Regions from separate parts of the Methylobacterium sp. Gmos3 genome, predicted to be linked through region 2. Evidence: predicted binding sites of a transcription regulator. Region 2 holds the regulator's gene; the other holds the start of a gene.
The links. The regulator LexA, encoded in region 2, represses DNA repair genes until DNA is damaged. The targets are predictions, from matches to a motif close to TGTTCNNNNTGTGTTCNG.

Region 1 (4,243 bases), on a different contig from region 2:
TTGCGAGGCGGAGCCGAAGCAATCCAGCGCGCGACATGTCCGAAGAGGGCCGCGCCGCCTGGATTGCTTCGCTGACGCTCGCAAAGACGATGAGGGCACCGAAGCGAGGGATGAGCGGCGCTCACCGCCCGTCGAACCACGTCTTCCACTGTGGGACGGCCTTGGCGAAGTTGCCCCGGTGGCTGGTGGGGCCGGTGGAGACGGCCTCCACCCGGTCGTTGCCGAGGGACTTCTGGTAGGCCATCGGCAATTGCCCGAGCTCGGTGCGAATGGCCTCGTCGGCCTCGCCGTAGAAGGTGCGGACGGGCGTCTTCACCACCCAGCGGTAGCACTGCGTCTGCGCCACGAGGCGGCCATAGGCTGAATCCGCGAAGAAGCGCGGGTCGTAATAGGCGGGCTTCACGACCTTGCGCAGGTCGGTGGGCACCGCGCTCGGGTCGAAGGGCAGGCGCTCGTAGGCGCGCTTGGCGAGGTCGTAGACCTCGTCGGTGAGGAGCGAGCGGGCGAGCCCCGGCACGCCGTAATAGTTCTCGAAGGAGAAGGCCGACAGGATGAACAGGGTCGGCACCCAGGTCGCGTCGTTCTTGCGCGGATAGTCGAGGAAGCCGCTCAGCGCCGCGAAGACGTCGGCCGGCGTGCTCGCGGTGGCGGTGGCCTTCACCGGCACGCCCGAGGCTTCGAGCTTCTCCAGCATCGCCAGGGTGACGAAGCCCCCCTGCGACCAGCCGCCGAGATACAGGTCGGCTGTGGCGACCTTGAGGTCGGCGAGCACTGCGCGGGCGGCCATCAGCATGTCGGTGGTCGCCTGCTGGTGGCTCGCCTTGACCATGTAGCCCTCCGGCTCCTCCGAGAGGCCGAGGCCGAAATAGTCGGCGCCGATCAGCACGTAGCCCTGCCCGGCGAACTGGGCGAGCATCAGCTGGGTCTCCGGCGATTCCCCCGGGAAGGAGGGCACCTGCCGTTTCCCGTAGACCGTGCCGTGTTGGTACGACACGATCGGCAGGGCGGCCTCCCCGGTCTCCGGCACCGCGACGAGGCCCGACGCCACGGTCGGCCTGTTCCCGCGCTCGGGAATCACCGAGGGGTACGTCACCCGGTAGAGCCTCACTGCGTTCCGGGCCGGCGTGTAGGTCACCGGGATGCCGGCGAAGGCCGGGGTGTCGGTGGTGAGGATGTGGTTGAGCCTGTCCGCGTCCCAGCGGCCGATCGCCTCGTACTGGACGCCGGAGGCGATGCGCACGGGATCGGCCGTCGCGGGGGCCGATCCCCAGATCAGGGCCAGCAGAGCCAGCAGGCGGACGAGGGCGGCCGCGATTCTCACCGGGTGACGTCACGCGCGGCTGAGCGGACGGGGCTCTCTCGCTACACCGGAGGATGCTACGGATTGATGAAGATCTAGGAGAGTTTTCGCAACCTGGGGATTGTCGAATCACAAGAACAAAAGTAGAACTTGTGGGTTGCCTCAGGTGCCTGTGGGATCCTGTCCGGCCGGCATTGCCGAGGGGTGGAGACGAGCGCATGTGTAGGCGGCAAGTGTAGCCCCGTGAGATGCGGAACGCGAGGAGAGATCGATGGCGGGCAGCGTCAACAAGGTGATTCTGGTGGGCAATCTCGGGCGCGACCCGGAGATTCGCCGACTCGGTTCGGGCGATCCGGTCTGCAACCTGCGGATCGCGACCTCGGAATCGTGGAAGGACAAGGCCACCGGCGAGCGCAAGGAAAAGACCGAGTGGCACTCGGTCGTGATCTATAACGAGAACCTGTCGCGGGTGGCCGAGCAGTACCTGCGCAAGGGCTCGAAGGTCTATGTCGAGGGCCAGCTCCAGACCCGGAAGTGGGCCGACCAGTCGGGCGTCGAGAAGTACACGACCGAGGTGGTGCTGCAGCGCTTCCGCGGCGAGCTGACGATCCTCGACGGGCGCGGCGGCGGTGGCGGCGAGTTCGCCTCCGAGGAGGAGGGCGGCGGCCAGATCAGCCGTGGCGGTGATTTCGGCGGCGGTGGTGGCGGCGGCCGGGGTGGCGAATTCGGCGGTGGCCGCGCCCAGGGCGGCGAGCGTCGCCCGGCCCCGTCCACGGGCGGCGGCGGTGGCCGCGCGGGCTACGACCTCGACGACGACATCCCGTTCTAGGGGCGGCCCCTCTTTTCCCTCTCCCCGCCTGCGGGGAGAGGCCCACGGACATCGTGTCGTGTCCGTGGGAAGCGCAGGCGAAGCCGGAGCGGTGGTGAGGGGGCTTCCCGCGAGAGGCTGGTCCGGTGAGCCCCCTCACCGTTGGCTGCCGCCTCGCCGCGCCGACGACGGGGTCGTCGCGGCCCTCTCCCCGCAAGCGGGGCGAGGGGAATGCTCACTGTCGACGCTCTCTCATACCCGCCCGTCACCCAGGCACGGGCAACCCCTCTCCCCGCCTGCGGGGAGAGGCCCACGGACACCTTGTCGTGTCCGTGGGAAGCGCAGGCGAAGCCGGAGCGGCGGTGAGGGGGCTTCCCGGAGGAGTCTCATCCTGCGCGCCCCCTCACCATCGGCTGCCGCCTCGCCGCGCCGACGACGAGGTCGTCGCGGCCCTCTCCCCGCAAGCGGGGCGAGGGGAATGCTCACCGTCGACGCTCTCCCAGACCCGCCCGTCACCAAGGCACGGGCATCCCCTCCCTCCACAGGCGGGCAGAGGGGATGCTCCGCTACCCCCCCGTGACGCTCATGTGCCGGGGCACGGCGGCCGGGCGCTGGCGCTCGATGACGAAGTCGTGGCCCTTGGGCTTGCGCGAGATCGCCTCCTCCACCGCCCGGGCCAGCACGGCATCGTCCTGCGTGGCGCGGAGCACGGCGCGCAGATCCGCCGAATCCTCCTGGCCGAGGCAGAGGTAGAGCTGGCCGGTGCAGGTCAGGCGTACCCGGTTGCAGCTCTCGCAGAAATTGTGGGTCAGCGGCGTGATGAAGCCGAGGCGACCGCCGGTCTCCTCCACGCGCACGTAGCGGGCCGGGCCGCCCGTGCGGTCGGGCAGCGGCGTGAGGGTGTAGCGGCTCTCCAGGCGCTGGCGCACCACCGAGAGCGGCAGGAACTGGTCCGTCCGGTCGGTTTCGATCTCGCCCAGCGGCATCACCTCGATCAGCGTCATGTCCATGCCGAGCCCGTGGGCCCAGGCGATCATGTCGGGGATCTCGTCGCCGTTGACGTCCCGCAGGGCCACGGCGTTGATCTTCACCTGCATCCCGGCCTTGCGCGCGGCCTCGATGCCGCCGAGCACCACCGGCAGGTCGCCCCGGCGGGTGATGTCCTTGAACTTGGCCGCGTCCAGGGTGTCGAGGGAGACGTTGACGCGCTTCACCCCCAGAGCCGCCAGTTCGGGCGCGAAGCGCGCGAGCTGCGTGCCGTTGGTGGTGAGGGTCAGTTCCTTCAACACGCCCGAGTCGAGGTGGCGCGAGAGCCGGCGGAACAGGTGCATGATGTCCCGGCGCACCAGGGGCTCGCCCCCGGTGATGCGCAGCTTGCGCACGCCCCGCGCGATGAACACGCCGCAGAGCCGGTCGAGCTCTTCCAGGCTCAGGAGGTCGCGCTTGGGCAGGAATTGCATGGTCTCCGACATGCAATAGGCACAGCGCAGGTCGCAGCGATCCGTCACCGAGATGCGCAAGTACGAGATCGCCCGCTGGAACGGGTCGATCAGCGGCGCGGGCCTCGCGCCGGCCGGCAGGACCGTCGAAGGGAGGGAGATGTCATCGGCCATTATGCCAGATATGATGGCCGGAACGCCCCCGGGCAAGCGTGCCCAGTGAGCGCAACCCCCGATTGCCGCAACGGTGTGACCCGTGAACCCTGTCCAGACCCAGGACCAAGGCCAGGATTTCTGGCCGACCGAGCTGCGCCTGTCCCCGGACAAGCGGATCCTCAACGTCGCCTTCGAGGACGGCACGCGCTTCGCCCTGCCGGCCGAATACCTGCGGGTGTCGAGCCCGTCCGCCGAGGTGCAGGGTCATTCCCCCGCCGAGCGGAAGGTGCTCGGCGGCAAGCGCAACGTCGCGATCCTCGGCGTGGAGCCGGTCGGCAACTACGCGGTGAAGCTCACCTTCGACGACATGCATGACACCGGCCTCTACGGCTGGGGCTACCTGCACGAACTCGGCCGCAACTACGTGCGGCGATGGGAGACCTATCTCGGCGAACTCGCGGAGCGGGGGCTCGACCGCGACACGGTGGCGCCCGCCAAGTCCGGCGGCTGCGGCTCGGGCTCCTGCGGCTGCCATTGATG
Region 2 (4,243 bases):
CCCGGCCTATCTGCGGCGCTATCCGTTCATCGCCGTGCAGGCGGGTGACGGGCCGGCGATGCTCGGCGTCGATACGACCAGTTCGCTGATCGTCCCGGAGGCCGATGGCGAGACGACGGACCGGCTGTTCGACGAGGCCGGCGCGCCGACGCCCCGGGCTCAGGCGGCGATGGCATTGAGCAAGGCCTATGCAGCCGAGTACGAAGCCACCCGCAGTTTCTCGGCCGCCTTGCTGGAACACCGCCTGCTGGTGCCCCGTTCGGCCGAACTGCGGCTGACGACATCCGCCGTCACGGCGACCGGTGAGATCCCCCCGGTGAGTTCCACGCTGACGGGCTTCCAGCTGGTCGATGAAGCGGCGTTCCGCGCCCTTCCGGCCGACGTGGTGGCCGAATTCCACGCTCGCGGTTGGTTGGGGGCGATCGTGCTCCACCTCGCCTCGCAACTCAGCTGGCAGACGCTCCTCGATGCGCAAGCCGAGGAACAGCCCCCGGCGGAGGCCACTGCCGCCTAAGACCAGGCGTCGCGCCGGTGCCGGTCCGGTGCGTGTGTCGTCGCTCCCTGGCGGCGGCGATGCGAACTTGGCGCGGCTTGCGCGGGGTCGAGCTCGTCGTCTCGGCCCCCATCGCCACCGCATTGGCCCAGGACGACGCGGAGGCGGCCCGCCAGCCATGGCGACGGGCGGCCGATCAAACTCCGGCCCGAGATGCCAAGGCTCGCGACCCTGATGGACACGGCCGAGCCCGCCGTGCTGGCCTGCCTGGGCGTCCCGGCCAAAGCCGGTGATCGTGGTGGCTCTCGGCGAGCGACACCACGCTAGTGGACACGACCCGCTCAAGCTCCTGCCGTGACCTATGAGAGCGGCTCGGACGGTCCGATAGCGTTCGGGTGAGCCGGCATCGCCCTACGAACCGACGCAAGGCCAAGCTTGTCTCTTGCGGAACACTTGCGGAACGCTTAACGTGTTCGCGATTTGTTTCCGTGCGACCGCCGCCACTTTGCGAGACCCGAACGATGCTCACGCGCAAGCAGCTGGACCTCCTGCGCTTCATCCAGCAGCGGATGCAGGAATGCGGCGTGCCGCCGTCCTTCGATGAGATGAAGGATGCCCTCGATCTGAAGTCGAAATCCGGCATTCACCGCCTCATCACCGCCCTGGAAGAGCGCGGCTTCCTGCGCCGCCTGCCGAACCGGGCGCGGGCCATCGAGGTGATTCGCCTGCCCGACGCTCTGGGGCGCGGGCCGGAGGCGGCCGAGGCGGCGGCGGCTGCGGCGCCCGAGCCCCGGCGCTTCACCCCGAGCGTCGTCGAGGGCGGGCTCGCCAAGCTGCCGCCGGCCGCGACGCCTCAGCCTCGGGCCTATGAGGAGTTCCGGGGCGTCGCGATCCCGGTCATGGGGCGCATCGCGGCGGGCACGCCCATCGCGGCGATCCAGAGCCAGAGCCACACCGTCACCATGTCGCCGGACTTCCTGGCCGGCGGCGAGCATTACGCTCTTGAGGTGCGCGGCGACTCGATGGTCGATGCCGGCATCCTCGATGGCGACCTCGTCGTCATCCGCAAGCAGGAAACCGCCAATACCGGCGACATCATCGTCGCCCTGATCGACGACGAGGAGGCGACCCTCAAGCGCCTGCGTCGGCGCGGCTCCTCCATCGCCCTCGAAGCGGCGAACCCGGCCTACGAGACCCGCGTCCTCGGCCCCGACCGGGTGCGGATCCAGGGTCGCCTCGTGAGCCTCGTCCGCCGCTACTGATCCGAAGGGGGCTCCGGCTCCCGGCCCGAACGCCATGGCGGCGCACGGCTCGCCGCGTGGGCATAGGTTGGAACCAGGGCGTCGCCGTCCAGCCTCACCGAGACGGCGCCCCCCTCCGCGAGGCGTCGCCGGTCGATGACCAGCGGCGCCGCGCAGTCCGGCGGTGCCCGCAGCGCGGTGACGATGAGGGCGGCGCGGGCGCAATCCTCCGGGAAGGCGCGCCTGTCCTTCACCAGGGCGACGGCCCGGCCATCCGGCAGGCGGGCGGTGCAGCCGAGACGGTCGCAGCGGCCCGGCGGGGGCGCGGCCAGGAGGTCGCCGGCCCGCCGGCCGTCGCCATCGGCCTTCAGCCATTGTTCCAGCACGAAGGCGGGCGGCTTGCCGAGCACCACGAGGCGCCCGTCGGCCCCGCGCAGGGCCGCGCCCGCGCCTTGGCGGTCGATGTAGAGATCCTGCCGGTGCGGCAGGGCCGCGAAGGCCAGGCCCGCCAGGGCCGGCAGCAGGGCGAGGCGGCGCAGGTTCGAGATGGGAAGCGTCGCGATGAGGAGCGCCGCCGCGAGCAGGAGCAGGGCTCCCGTGCCGAAGGCCGGCACCACGAGGACGGAGCGGCCGAACCCGGCGATCCATTCCGAGACGGCGAGCATCCCGGCCACCGCCTGCCCCATCACCCACCAGACCGGCCGGTCGAGGGCGAACGGATAGGTGAGCGTGCCGAGGACGGCGCAGGGCATCACCACCAGGGAAACGAGGGGCAGGGTCAGCGCGTTGCCGAGCACGCCGAAGGGCTGCACCGTCTGGAAATGGTAGGTCGCGAACGGGGCGGTCGCGACCTGGGCGACGAGGGTCGTGGCGAGGGTGCCGACGATGCCTCTGGCGACGAGGCCCAGGGTCCGCCCGAGGCGTCCCGCGCCGGGCGTGAGGAACAGCCGCCCATCGATGAGCCGGGCGCAGGCGACGAGGCCCGCCACTGCGCCGAAGGACATCTGGAAGCTGGGTCCGAGCAGGGCCTCGGGCTCCCGCGCGAGGCCGACGAGGGCGGCGAGGGCGAGATTGCGCATCGAGAGCGCCGGCCGGTCCACGAGGATCGCACCGAGCATGATCAGCGTCATCAGCAGGCTGCGCTCCGCGGCGATGTCCCAGCCGGAGAAGGCGCAATAGGCGGTGGCGCCCGCCATGGCCGCCCCCGCCGCGATCTTCTTGATCGGCCAGAACAGGGCGCAATGGGGCACGAGGGCGAGGACCGCCCGGATCAGCCAGAAGACGACCCCCGCCGCCAGCACCATGTGCAGGCCGGAGATCGAGACGACGTGGTAGATGCCGGCCGCGCGCAGGGCATCGTTGGCTTGCGGACCGATCAGCCCCCGCTTGCCGGTGACGAGCGCGGCGGCGACGGCGCCGGGCTGGCCGCCGAAGCTGCCGGCGATCCGGCGGGTCAGGGCGTTGCGGGCCTCGTCGAGGGCGGCGGCGAAGCGGAGCGAGGGAGGCAGGTCCGGCGTCGGCGCGACCGTGATCGGCCCGACCAGGGAGCCCACCGCGCCGATCCCCTGGAAGTAGGCGTCGCGGGCGAAATCGTAGCCCCCCGGCCGGGCCGCCTCCGGTGGGGGCAGGAGCCGCGCCGTGGCGCTCACGGTGTCGCCCGGCCTGAGCGGCGGCGCCTTGCGGAACGACACCCGCACCCGGCGCGGGCGCGCCTCGGGCGGCAGGGCGCCGAAGCTCTCGACGCGCACGATGAGCCGCGCGCCCTCCTCGCGCTCGTCCAAGCCCTCAATCACCCCGGTGAGCGGCGCGACCATGGTCCGCGTGAGGATCGGCGCGGCCACGCTCTCGACCCGCCATGCGGCAGCGGCGAAGCCGAGGCAGGCGAACCCGAGGGCGAGCGCCAGGGCCATCGCCCCGGGCCGCGCTCCGAGCCGGGCGGCGAGGAGGAGGCAGGCCGCCCCGGCCAGGAGAGGCGCGGGCAGAAAGGGCCGCCCATCGGCGGCGGCGAAGAAGACGAGGATGCCGATGCCGAACGCGACGGCGAGCCAGGGAAACAGCCGCCGCTGCCCGGCCTCGAGGGCGAGGGCGTGCAGGAAGCGCCCGCGCAGGGCGCCGAGCGCAAGGTCGGGGATGCGGAGGCGAGTGGTCGCCCCCGCCGCCATCCCCGCCCCGATCCGCTGCATCCATTCCGCCCGCGACTCGCGCCCACGATGCCGCAGGCGCCCGCCCGTTGCTTAGCGCGCGCGGTGGGCCGGGCGACAGTCTCGGGGTGGGATTGGGGTGATCTCACCCCCAGGCACTTGACCCGGCGGGCGGAGCAATGCCCTGTCGCCGTCAGCGGAACGCGCCGACGCGACGACGGGCAGGGATCGAACTTGCGTCGCCGCGCTTTCCACCGCAATCCGGTCCCGGCCGCCGCCGGCCGCCCCCGCCAGTCCGAAAACCAAAGATGTCGTCTCCCGTCGTCACGCGCTTCGCCCCCTCGCCCACCGGCTTCCTCCATATCGGC

Region 1: ssb (single-stranded DNA-binding protein) is a predicted target of LexA. The motif match lies at 1,434-1,451, and genes of this name have one in related genera.

Annotation. Positions count from the first base shown of each region.
Region 1 covers NZ_JBWJYL010000013.1:50,586-54,828, reverse strand. Annotated here, with positions in the region: gene ACS5Q7_RS22705 (alpha/beta hydrolase family protein) at 122-1,321, opposite strand; gene ssb (single-stranded DNA-binding protein) at 1,572-2,129, shown strand; gene moaA (GTP 3',8-cyclase MoaA) at 2,675-3,721, opposite strand; gene ACS5Q7_RS22690 (gamma-butyrobetaine hydroxylase family protein) at 3,804-4,241, shown strand; gene ACS5Q7_RS22685 (cupin domain-containing protein) at 4,241-4,243, shown strand, end outside.
Region 2 covers NZ_JBWJYL010000001.1:323,436-327,678, reverse strand. Annotated here, with positions in the region: gene ACS5Q7_RS01650 (SapC family protein) at 1-514, shown strand, start outside; partial or broken gene ACS5Q7_RS01645 (IS256 family transposase) at 610-772, shown strand; gene lexA (transcriptional repressor LexA) at 1,015-1,755, shown strand; gene ACS5Q7_RS01635 (ComEC/Rec2 family competence protein) at 1,749-3,917, opposite strand; gene gltX (glutamate--tRNA ligase) at 4,184-4,243, shown strand, end outside.